One region of the Paenibacillus sp. S29 genome, then DNA from elsewhere that is predicted to be linked to it. Evidence: predicted binding sites of a transcription regulator. Region 1 holds the regulator's gene; the other holds the start of a gene.
What was found. Region 1 encodes Rex, which represses fermentation and respiration genes when NADH is low (regulators of the CRP and FNR family bind a similar motif). Its sites were predicted from a motif close to TTGTGAAATATTTCACAA; they were not measured.
Positions count from the first base shown of each region.

Region 2: a site for Rex is predicted at 4,427-4,444, ahead of ACL9RM_RS02335 (formate/nitrite transporter family protein). Genes of this name have one in related genera too.

Region 1 covers NZ_JBMOUI010000002.1:366,011-372,219, forward strand. Annotated here, with positions in the region: gene panD (aspartate 1-decarboxylase) at 1-327, shown strand, start outside; gene ACL9RM_RS04750 (tetratricopeptide repeat protein) at 410-1,042, shown strand; gene dinG (ATP-dependent DNA helicase DinG) at 1,198-4,065, shown strand; gene ACL9RM_RS04760 (redox-sensing transcriptional repressor Rex) at 4,110-4,763, shown strand; gene ACL9RM_RS04765 (amidohydrolase) at 4,750-6,051, shown strand; gene ACL9RM_RS04770 (DUF5590 domain-containing protein) at 6,089-6,209, shown strand, end outside.
Region 2 covers NZ_JBMOUI010000001.1:497,494-503,702, forward strand. Annotated here, with positions in the region: gene ACL9RM_RS02315 (ABC transporter ATP-binding protein) at 106-999, shown strand; gene ACL9RM_RS02320 (hypothetical protein) at 1,012-1,815, shown strand; gene ACL9RM_RS02325 (glutathione peroxidase) at 1,903-2,379, shown strand; gene ACL9RM_RS02330 (FAD-dependent oxidoreductase) at 2,770-4,131, shown strand; gene ACL9RM_RS02335 (formate/nitrite transporter family protein) at 4,519-5,352, shown strand; gene ACL9RM_RS02340 (molybdopterin-containing oxidoreductase family protein) at 5,724-6,209, shown strand, end outside.

The sequences.
Region 1 (6,209 bases):
CTGAACTATGTGGGGAGTATCACTATAGATGAAGATCTCATGGAGACATCGGATTTGTTGGAGAATGAAAAGGTTCAAATTGTAAACAATAACAATGGAGCTCGACTGGAAACCTATGTTATCCCCGGACCGCGTGGGAGCGGCGTAATCTGTCTCAATGGTGCGGCAGCCCGTTTGGTGCAGCCTGGTGATACAGTCATTATTATTTCCTATGCTTCCATGTCGAATGAAGAGGCCAAAACATACAAACCAACAGTGGTATTTGTTGATGAACATAATAAACCAGCCCAAACGATGAACAAAGAAGTACACGCGACGATCATGTAATGAATGGGAGTGCGGATGAAACCCGTCTTTTAAGCGAAAAATGTGAGTGTATTAATCCATCTTTCATAAGGGCGGGATGCACATGTTCCAGCATGTATTCGCAGAAATGAACAGCATGTTAGATGATATCGTGAAGCATTACCCATCAGCCCAGGGCTCCCGCAGGCAGGAGCTGCTACAGCACTGGAGTCTGCTGCGGAGAATGAGTGACGGAATTATGGATGAGTGGCTGGCCTTTGAGGAAAAAATGGTTTGCCTGCGTGCGGCTGGGTTTTCCGCGGAGACCGATATGTCTGACACGGAGCTGCCTGAAAAAGAGCTGCCAGCTTTTAATCGGGGGCAAGGGTATTATCGATTACTCATGTACCCTGAGGCGATCCAACAATTTGAGCAGGTACTACAGCATTTTCCGAACAGCTGGCAGAGTCGCATGTATATGGGAATGGCCTATTTTCAACTAGATGATCCAGCAGAGGCTGTATGCCATTTTCAGAAGGTGCTGGACCTGACTGAGCAGGCAGGACTGAAGGCGGTCATCTATAATGCGCTAGGCTGTCTGTTGGCAAAGCAGGCTGACGTAGAGGAGGCGCAAAAATGTTTTGCTCTCGCACATCAGTTCGATCCTGCGTTACCCGAGCCGCTGCACAATATGGAAGCCTGTCTGTCCGGTACCGAAAAGCTTCGATACGACAGCTCCATGATGACCTGGATGTAGTTGTCAGACACCGAGCAAGACGATGCATGCCCACCTCTCAGGCGGCGTGTGCATCGTCTTTTTTGGCTGTCTTAATTTCCAAACAGGCGATCTTCTGCTATGCTAATATACAGAGTTATTATTTTTGTAAGTGTCATAAGAAAGGATTAGCCCGAATGAAATTTGCGGTATTGGATTTTGAAACGACAGGCACCCAGTCCGCGGATGACATCATTCAAGTCGGACTTGCAATTATAGATCATGATAACAGCATTTCCCGTGTTTACGGCTCTTATGTAAACCCTGGCAGATCTATTCCCCCTTTTATCACCGGATTGACCGGAATTACAGACGATGACGTCAAGGATGCTCCTGCACTTGAAGAAATGATGATGGAGCTCGTGCCTATGCTGGACGATGTTGTACTGGTCGGTCATAATGTGGCGTTTGATTTTAATTTTTTGCAAAACGCTCTGGATCGGTGCGGTTATTTGCCGTTTAGCGGAAGAATCTTGGATACAATGGATTTTCTGAAAATTATGTTTCCATCGCTATCTTCGTATCAGTTGGGTTTTGTGTCTTCTGAGTTTGGGCTGGCGCATGATCGCCCTCACCAAGCAGACAGCGACGCGTTGGCTACGGCTGAGGTGTTTTTAAAGTGTCTGGGTGAGCTTCAAGCATTACCTTTGATAACGATACAGCGGCTTAGCGATTTGTTTGCAGAGGAAGACAGTGACCTTGGATGGTTTCTTGATGGGGTGCGTGAAGAGAAAGAGCTTGATCCTATTCAGGATCTGGAGGGACATCAGTTTTTTCGTCAGCTTGCGCTAAAAGTGGAAGATTGGACGGAGCTAGCTGCTCCGCGTAGAGAAGATGACCCGAATCCACTGTCAGGTGTTTCCTTTGAGGAGTACATGGATGATGTGCGGGACAATTTGCGTTCATCCTTGAGCCAATATGAGGAGCGCGAGGCGCAGATACAGATGATTGAGGGTGTAAATCAGGCACTGAGTGAAGACAAGCACCTACTGATCGAAGCAGGTACAGGAACAGGGAAGTCCCTCGGCTATTTGCTCCCATCGCTGTATCACAGTGTGAAAAAAGGACAGAGAGTTATGGTAAGTACACATACGATCAACCTGCAGGAGCAATTACGCGAGCGCGACATTCCGATGCTGACCAAGGTGATTCCGTTTCCGTTCCGGGCTGCTATTTTCAAGGGTCGGGGACATTATTTGTGTCTGCGTAAGTTTGAACATAAAATAAACAGAAGAGACTTCGCGACACCGAAGGAAGATTTAATTACAGCTGCTCAGATGATCGTCTGGTTGACACTAACAGAAACCGGTGATGATGAAGAACTGAATCTGAGCAACCGTGGTGGAGATTTCTGGGAAACGGTGGCGAGTGATTCAGAGTCCTGTCTTGGTCGTTCTTGCCCATGGTTCCGCAAATGCTATTATCATCGTGCACGCCATGAAGCAGGGATAGCGGATGTTGTTATTACGAATCACTCTAAGTTGTTTACAGACGTCAAAGCTAGTCACCAGTTGTTGCCGAGCTATGAACATCTGGTGATTGATGAAGCCCATCACCTGGAGGAAGTAGCTGGTAAGCACCTAGGTATGCATATGAAATATTTCACACTCGTGCATACACTGACGCGACTGTTCAAAGACAGCAAGAATGGACAACTGCCTTCACTTCGTCAACAGTTGGCGAAATCGGGGCACGAGAAGTCGACGGATTGGGCCTCAACCATCGATCAGATGTATCCGCTCGTGTTAGAGGTTAAGGAAACTTGGGACCTGCTAAGCGACAAGCTGTTTGGCATGTTGCCAGAACGAAGCGATGCGACACCGGGTGAAACAGGACAGTTTTCTTCCCGTCTCAAACCTTCAGCCAAGCCTGCAAAGTGGGATCAGGCGGGGGCTTTGGAAAATCAGCTATATGTAACGATGAGTGAAATTTTGCGCAAGGGCGACAAGCTGATGCTGGACGTCAAGGAAGAACATGACGATTATGCGGCGGATAGCCTTATTACAGATATCACGGGTCTGCTCAAGGATCTGGCGGGGATTCGAGAAAATTTGCGCTTTTTTATGCGACTCGATGATGAAACAACCGTATACTGGCTCGAAGCGAGTGGGCAATTCCGCAGTAAATCATTACAATTTTATGCGGTGCCCGTCGATGTGAGCCGCCAGTTGAAAGAAATGTTTTTTGACAAAAAAAGAAGCATTATTCTGACGTCTGCTACCTTATCGGTAGATAAGTCGTTTCAGTACATGATCGATCAGCTCGGCTTGCAGGAAGCCGCAGATCAAGAGCGGCTGATGACTTCGCAGCTCCCGTCACCCTTTAATTACAGGGATCAGGTGTTGCTGGTCATTCCACGGGATTTCCCAAGCGTGAAGGGCAGTGTAGGAGATGCACACTTTGTAGATATGCTCGTTAGCTCTCTAGGAGCGACTGCTCAGGCGACGCGGGGGAGAATGCTCGTTCTGTTTACTTCCTATCGGATGCTCCGGCAAGTGTATGAGCCGCTTAAAGAGGCCTTAGCATCCAGCGAAATTACTGTGCTGGGACAAGGTGTGGACAGTGGGAGTCGCAGCAAGTTAACCCGCCGTTTTCAGGAAGCCAAAGCTTCTGTATTGCTGGGAACCAGCAGCTTCTGGGAAGGCGTCGATATTCCGGGGAAGGCTCTGACTTGTCTGGCCATTGTTCGCTTGCCATTTCAACCGCCGAATCACCCGTTGCTGGAGGCAAAAAGCGAGCTGCTCCAGCAGCAGAAGAAGAATCCATTTATGAAGCTGTCTGTACCACAAGCGGTCATTCGCTTCAAACAGGGATTTGGTCGGTTGGTTCGTACAGCGAGCGACCACGGGGTCGTTATCGTTTACGATACGCGTGTGATCGAATCCTATTACGGAAAGCACTTTTTGTACTCGTTACCGGGACCAAAAATGGAGCATATGCCATCGGAGCAAATGGTGCCCCGCATCGCCGAATGGCTCCAATCCGCCCCGGAGACCGAGGCATAACGGACGGACACTAAGTATGTTCGTTACAATTAGGGGGAGCAAGTATGAAATCAGATAAAATTTCAGAGGCTGTCGTACGGAGGTTACCCGTATATTTACGTTATCTGAATGCACTTCACAAACGGGAGGTGGCTACGGTCTCTTCTCAAGAGTTGGGACAGAGGCTAGATTTGAACCCGGCCCAAATCCGTAAAGATCTCGCCTATTTTGGAGATTTTGGTCGGAAGGGTATCGGTTATGATGTTTCTTATCTAATTGAGAAAATACGCCATATCCTGAAAATCGATCAGCAAATTAATGTAGTATTGGTCGGAGCAGGTAATCTGGGGCAAGCCCTTTCGAATTATAACGCTTATTTAAAAGACAATATGAAGATTGTAGCGGTATTTGATGCGTTTCCGGATAAGGTAGGGACCAAGATCAATACATTGGTCGTGCAACCGATGGATGAACTGGAAGCGACTGTGAGAGAAAAAAACATTCGAATCGGGATTATTACCGTACCTGATTTTGAAGCACAGCACGTGGCTGACAGGCTTATTGAGAGCGGAATTGGAGCGATCCTGAACTTTGCACCGACTACTCTCAAGGCACCGGCCAACATTCGGATTCATGCCACAGACTTTACAACTGATTTGCTTAGCCTCGCTTATTATTTGGAGGACGGAAAGGAAGAAACACAATATGACAGTGAATAAATGGATGATTAAAAACGGCTCTTTTGCCGTAAATGGACCAGAAGCTGGGGTAATCCATGGTTTTATGATTGTGGAAGATAGCCGCATTACTTACATTGGCGAGACTTTGCCTTCGGGTGAGGAAGAGACGGAAGCGATCGATGGTAAGGGGCTTTTATTTTTACCTGGTCTGATTAATACTCATGGTCATGCGGCGATGTCTCTGCTGCGTGGGCATGGAGATGACTTGGCACTTCAAGTATGGCTTCAGGAAAAAATGTGGCCTATGGAAGCCAAGTTTACATCTACGGACGTGTACTGGGGTACGTCGTTGTCTGTGCTGGAAATGCTGAAAGGTGGAACAACGACCTTCCTGGACATGTACGATCATATGGATGAGGTGGCTCGTGTGGCTGAAGAGTCAGGTATTCGTGCAAGTCTGATGCGTGGAGCAATTGGACTATGTTCGGAGGAAGAACAGCGAATCAAGCTGGCTGAGGCCGTAACTTTTGCGCGTAACTGGCATGGTAAAGCAGACGGGCGTATTACAACGATGATGTCACCGCATGCGCCATACACCTGTCCACCTGCGTTTATTGAAAAATTCGTACAAGCTGCGCATGATCTGGATTTGCCGCTGCATACGCACATGTCTGAGACGATCGCCGAAGTGGAGCAAAACGTACGTGACTACGGTTTGCGTCCAGTTGCACACTTGGATAAGTTTGGCTTTTTCTCCCGTCCTTCGCTTGTTGCCCATGGCGTTCATTTGAATGACGAAGAAATAGCTTTACTGGCTGAACGTGGTGTAGCGGTTTCGCACAACCCAGGTAGCAACTTGAAGCTGGCAAGTGGTGTGGCAAGAGTGCCTGAATTGCTGCGTGCAGGGGTTACCGTTTCTCTCGGAACGGATGGTCCTGCCAGTAATAATAACCTGGATATGTTCGAGGAAATGCGTCTGGCAGCACTTATTCACAAGGGTGTATCTGGTGACCCTACGGCAGTTCCTGCGAGTGAAGCGCTGCGTCTGGCAACAGAATACGGTGCAAAGTCAATTGGTTTAAAAGAAGTAGGAGCGTTGGCAGCAGGCAACAAGGCTGACTTTATCGCGCTGGATCTGAATCAGGCACATTTCTTGCCGCGTACAGATCTTATTTCCCATGCGGTATACTCAGCAAGCGCCAAAGACGTGGTTCACGTATGGGTAGACGGTCGTCAGGTTGTGAAAAACGGCGAATGCCTGACTATGGACGAGGAACGCATCAAACATGAGGCACAAGCCGCCTTTGAAGGGCTGCTGTCGCGCTAATTCAGGTGTCACATCCCCTTAGAGAGGAAGCACGGGTTTGAAAAATAAGAAAAAGTGGATAGCGGTCGCCATTTTGGCCGTAATACTGATCCTGGTCAGCATTTTCTGGTATTATTCCTATGTTACTCAAGACCAGGTGGCTGAGAAAAATGCCGCTA
Region 2 (6,209 bases), on a different contig from region 1:
GATTATCAATATCTTTATTATATAAAGATAGAATGAAGTTTTGATGAAAGTCGTGCGTTAAGCCCGTGACTATATATATTGGATAAGGGAAAGGGATGATTCCAAATGTTTCGTCTGAAAACGGCAAATCTGGATATTGCTTATGAAGATCGATTGATTGTAGAAGATCTAAACGTAGAAATACCGCAAGGGAAAATCACAGCCTTGGTGGGCGCAAATGGTTCTGGTAAGTCCACCATTCTGAAGACGATGGCTCGCATCATGAATCCTAAGGGCGGCAGTGTTCTGCTTGACGGTAAATCCATTCATAAGCAATCCACCCGGGAAGTAGCTAAGCAGTTGGCTATTTTGCCACAAAATCCGACTGCACCGGAAGGATTAACCGTGACGGAACTGGTATCTTACGGACGTTTTCCCTATCAAAAAGGTTTTGGTTCCATGAAAGCGGAAGATCGCAAAATGGTGGAGTGGGCCATTCAAGTAACGGGAATGAGCGAGTTCCACGATCGTCCGATTGATCAGCTTTCTGGCGGTCAGCGTCAGCGTGCCTGGATTGCTATGGCGCTTGCGCAGGATACGGATATTTTGTTTCTAGATGAGCCGACGACATTTTTAGATATGGCACATCAACTGGAAGTGCTGCATTTGCTAGAGTATCTAAATACTTCGGAGAAGCGCACCATTGTTATGGTCGTGCATGATTTAAACCATGCCGCCCGGTATGCTCAGCATATGATTGCAATCAAAAAGGGGAAGGCCGAGGCGGTAGGAACTCCAACAGAGGTTATGTCCCCTGATGTGCTGCGTGAGGTGTTCGGGATCGAGGCGGATATTGTAACAGATCCTCGTACGGGTGTACCGCTCTGTCTTCCGTATGCTTTGGCTGGACAGCCTGCGGTGAGCCAAGCAGTAAAAGAAATGAATGTGGAAGATAAGAAACTCGTGGGTTCTGTTGCTGAGCGACGTGATGCTAGAGCACAAGTAGCGGCAAGAGGTTAAAGAGGACATACCATGAAACCACTGGATTACGATCAGCTTGAGCAACTAGCGAAAATAGTGAGAGTCACGCCGGAGGATGCAGTATATTCCGGGCCAGTGGCCGAATGGCTTGAACCAGAGAAGATCCGTTCTGTGATGGAGTATTATGGCGATCTTCTGCGTGCTGAAGACGATTTAACCGCAGCCGTTTATTTTGTGAACCAGTTGCGTGGTCTCGTGTTTGCACAGCATTTTATGGTGTCACTGTGTGAACGCCGTTTGGATCTGTCCGTATCTAATCTCAGATTTCATATTTGTTATGAAGGTCAATATCCCTCTATTAGCATCCAGGTCATCGATCTCACAGAGCTGGACAATACGCGGAACAATGGGGATGACCATTCTTCCGAACAGGCTCAGCAAGTGTTACGTGACTTTTACAGTTTGCAGATGCGGCCCATAATGGAGGCAATAGCTGCAGTGGGAAGCGCATCTATTGGGCAAATGTGGGGACAGTTTCCGTTGACATTGCTGTATTTTAAGGATAGAGTACAGCCATCGTTGACTGATCCTCAGGATGTGGAGCGCTTTGAACAAGATTATATTTATGTGACACGTGAGCTGAAGGGAGAGGTATTCGGACGTAAAAGAAATCCGTTTACGGTTCGTCTCATTGAATTGGACAATCCTTACCGCCCCGGTGAAAATACCTACATGAAACCGTCCTGTTGCCAATATTACAAGACAGGTGGAGGCCAGCGGTATTGTTATGCTTGCCCAAAAATGTCCGCTTCCGAACGTGAAGAACGCAGACTCGAAGTGATGGCATCACGGTAAAGGATCTGCGGATGTTGGCATGTCCGTCACGTTTTGGTTAAAATAGGTTATGTAACCTAAACCAAGCGACACGAAGGAGGATGCTGTATGTCTGTTTATTCACATAATGCCGTAACACCAGCGAATCAGGAGGTTTCTCTGGATACTTACACCGGTAAGGTGCTGGTTATTGCGAATACCGCCAGTAAATGTGGACTTACCCCGCAATATGGGGATTTGCAAAAGCTTTATGATGAATATAAGGATCGGGGATTAGTTGTATTAGGCTTTCCTTGCAACCAATTTGGCGGTCAGGAGCCGGGCAGCAGCGAGGAAGCGGCTGAATTTTGCCAACTGAATTACGGGGTTAGTTTCCCGGTATTCGCCAAAGTGGACGTCAACGGACCGGATACAGCGCCTCTGTTTGAATATTTGAAAAAGCAACAGCCTGGAGAACAGGAAGATGGAACAATTCAGTGGAATTTCACGAAATTCATTGTGAATCGTGAAGGTGTACCTGTGGGTCGTTTTGAACCGAAGGAGTCACCAGAAGCGATGAAAGCAGCCATTGAGCAATTGTTATAGTAGCTTTGCCTTAACTCCAAAGTATATGTTTAAAAAGGTCTGATTTCCTGCGTGTCTCCGGGAAACGGACCTTTTTTTGTTCTCTACATGTGCATTTGTTTAAGGGGGGCGCATCATGTGAAAGTCGATTCCAAGGGCATAATCAGGGGGCTTACAGGGAAAACTGAATGGAGCAAAAAAATATTTCAGCAAACCGTTGATTTTGTATATCCTTTCTTTTTTAAATGTGGACAAATTGTGAATATCACGAAAAGCTATTGTAATGTGAAAAATATCACACTATAATAAGCGCATGAAGTGAAATAAATCACAAACGCAAACGAGCTGTTTACGTGAAACTATTCACAATTATTATACATTTTATGCCCACACACCAAGGAGGAATTTTACATGAAAGTAGCAGTTATCGGATGTACACACGCAGGCACGGCAGCTATCGTCAACACAGCTAAATGTTATCCAGATGCAGAAATTACCGTTTACGAGCGTAATGATAATATTTCATTTTTATCTTGTGGTATTGCCCTGTATGTAGGTGGTGTCGTTAAAGATCCACACGGCCTGTTTTATTCGTCTCCAGATCAACTGTCTGACTTGGGTGTAGTGACCAAGATGCTTCACGAGGTAACGAGTGTGGATACGGCAGGCAAGACGCTGCATGCACGTAATCTCCAAACAGGTGAAGAATTTACAGACACATTTGATAAATTGATTGTGACCACAGGATCATGGCCCATTATTCCAAAGCTGGAGGGCATTGAACTTGATCATATTTTGCTCTGTAAAAACTATAATCATTCCAATGATATCATTGAGAAAGCCCAGCACGTACAGAACATTACAGTCGTCGGGGCTGGATACATTGGTGTTGAACTGGTAGAAGCTTTCCAAATGAACGGTAAAAACGTAACGCTGATCGACAGTGCTGATCGTATATTGAATAAGTATTTGGACCATGAGTATACAGACCGGATTGAAAGTTCCCTGAAGGAACATGGCATTAAGCTGGTACTTGGCGAAACGGTGAGTCGTTTTGAGGGTACGAACGGTAAGGTGAGTAAAGTCGTGACCTCTAAAGGAGAATATGAAACAGAGCTTGTTATTCTCTGCATCGGTTTCCGACCTCAAACGGATCTGCTCAAAGGTCAGGTAGATATGTTGCCTAACGGTGCGATCATTGTGGATAACTATATGCAAAGTAGCTGCCCGGACGTGTTTGCAGCAGGTGATAGTTGTGCAATCCGCTATAATCCGACAGGTAAAACGGCTTATATCCCTTTGGCAACCAACGCAGTTCGTATGGGTACGCTGGTAGCACGTAATCTGGTACAACCAACGATTGCCTACATGGGAACCCAAGGAACTTCGGGTATCAAAATTTACGAAGACAATATCGCAGGAACAGGCTTGACGGAAGCGGCGGCAACGGACGAAGGCATGACTGTAGAAGCTGTAACCATTGAGGACAGCTACCGGCCTGAATTTATGCCAACCTCCGAAAAGGTATTACTGAAAGTGGTATATGAGCAGGAGACACGAAGAATTTTGGGGGCTCAAATTATGTCGAAGGTGGATTTGACGCAATCCATTAACACACTATCCGTAGCCATTCAAAATCATATGACCATTGACCAGTTGGCCTTTGTCGATTTCTTCTTCCAGCCGCATTATAACAAGCCTTGGAATTTCCTGAATGCAGCAGGCTTGCAAGCATTGCCTACAATATCCGAACGGAACCCAGTTACTGTATAATTAGATTTGTCTGTGACATTGTTCATAAGTTTGTCAACAATCTGAGACGTACGGACGAATCCTTATAGTACAATATAGAGTAGCATAAGGATTAGGGGGTAAGTAGCTTATGGATTTGTTTTATATCCTTTTTCTTGTAGTCGTGGCCCTGGTAGGCCTCGGTGGAGTTATTTGGTTCTTGAGAGCAGTTGAAAAGGAAGAATACAACTAAATGTAAAGCGCGTAGTAGCGCAGTAGATGTAATAATACAGAAAGACAGTCCTTTTTCCAAGGGCTGTTTTTTTTATAGTTGAGAAAGTGATTTTTTTCACAAACATAATCACTGATTTTAAATAAAATATGAAAGAAGAATATTTTAGTAAAAAGATATTAAAGGAGCGGGGACATATGGCGAGCTATAAACCGGGGCAAATTGCTGAAAAGACGGTGGAAACAGGAGTGGCCAAGGCGAACAACCCGTGGACTGTGGCGGTGGTACTGGGATTTTTGGCAGGTGCATTTATTGCACTCGGTTTTTTGCTGGATATACGTGTTATTGCAAGTGCGCCTAAAGAATGGGGAAGCATTGCCACCTTTATTGGAGCTGCGGTGTTCCCCGTAGGTCTGGTATTAGTTTTGATCGCCGGCGGAGAATTGCTGACCGGCAATATGATGGCGGTCCCTTTGGCGAGATGGGCAGGACGGATTAAGACAGGAGCCTTGCTTCGTAACTTGGCGATTATTACGCTCAGTAATTTTGCAGGTGCGTTATTCGTTGCATTTTTCTTTGGGCATGTGCTGGGTTTGACAGAAACGGGCCCTTATCTGGACAAAGTGGTGGATATGGCAGGACATAAGCTACATGAAAGCTTTTTGCAGTCTTTTATATCGGGTATAGGATGTAACTGGCTCGTAGCACTGGCTGTATGGCTGGCATATAGCACAGACTCTATCGGTGGCAAAATTATGGGCATTTGGTTTCCAACAATGGCCTTTGTCGCTATTGGATTTCAGCACGTTGTTGCCAATATGTTTCTCATTCCGGCGGCTATTTTTGCAGGCCACTTTTCGTGGGCAGATTATGTTATGAACTTCATTCCGGTCTGGCTGGGGAATTTGGTAGGAGGTAGCCTGTTTGTGGCTGGAGCCTACTGGTTGGCCTATTTGAAAAAGCCTCAAACCAACGCACTTCCAGCGAATGAATCTCCAACTACTTCTTCGGTTGCACATCAAATCCGTTGAGTGGTCCTGCTTAATTACGGTACTTTAAACAGCAATGAACAAAGCAAATCCGCCATGACAGGCCCGGGGGAACGAAACCTGTCATGGCGGATTTTTTTGGGAGTGGTCCATGATTTGGCATGGAGGATGAGTGTGCTCTCGTCCCATAATGCCTTGATCTCTTTTACCCTCGGTAAGATATGATGAAACAGGATGTTGAAAAAAATTATGATTCTAAAAAAATCCGTTTTGCTCTATGCAGCAGACGGATTTTTTAATATTTTGGAGAGCGGCTGTGTGGGAAAATCCTTCTCTTGCCATAGGCCAAAGCTGTGGATATGATAAGATCAGTGTAATTTTTGGAAACGGTAACGGAAAGGAGCATCAACACTATGGATCATCGTAATAGCGCGCCTCCTGAGGCCACGCTTCAACAAGACTTACAAATGGGGCAGCGGATGACGGAGCAGCAGGACGGTATTTTTCCAGCTGTATGCCCGTTAGATTGCCCGGATACGTGTGGGCTCCTACTTCACAAGGAAAATGGAAAGATAGTCAAGGTGACTGGGAACCCGGATCATCCTATTACCAAAGGGGCTATTTGTAACAAAGTTCGCAATATGACGGAGCGGGTATATGATCCTGATCGGGTGCTCTATCCGTTGAAACGTATAGGCCCCAAAGGAGAAGGGAAATTTGAACGTATTAGCTGGGAGGAGGCAGTCGATACCATTACAGGTCGGTTCAAGGAGCTGATACGTATGGACGGACCGGAATCTATTCTTCCCTACAGCTTTTATGGCAATATGGGCGTATTGAGTGTGGATGGAATGGACCGCCGATTTTTTAATGCGCTGGGTTCAAGCCAACTGGATCAG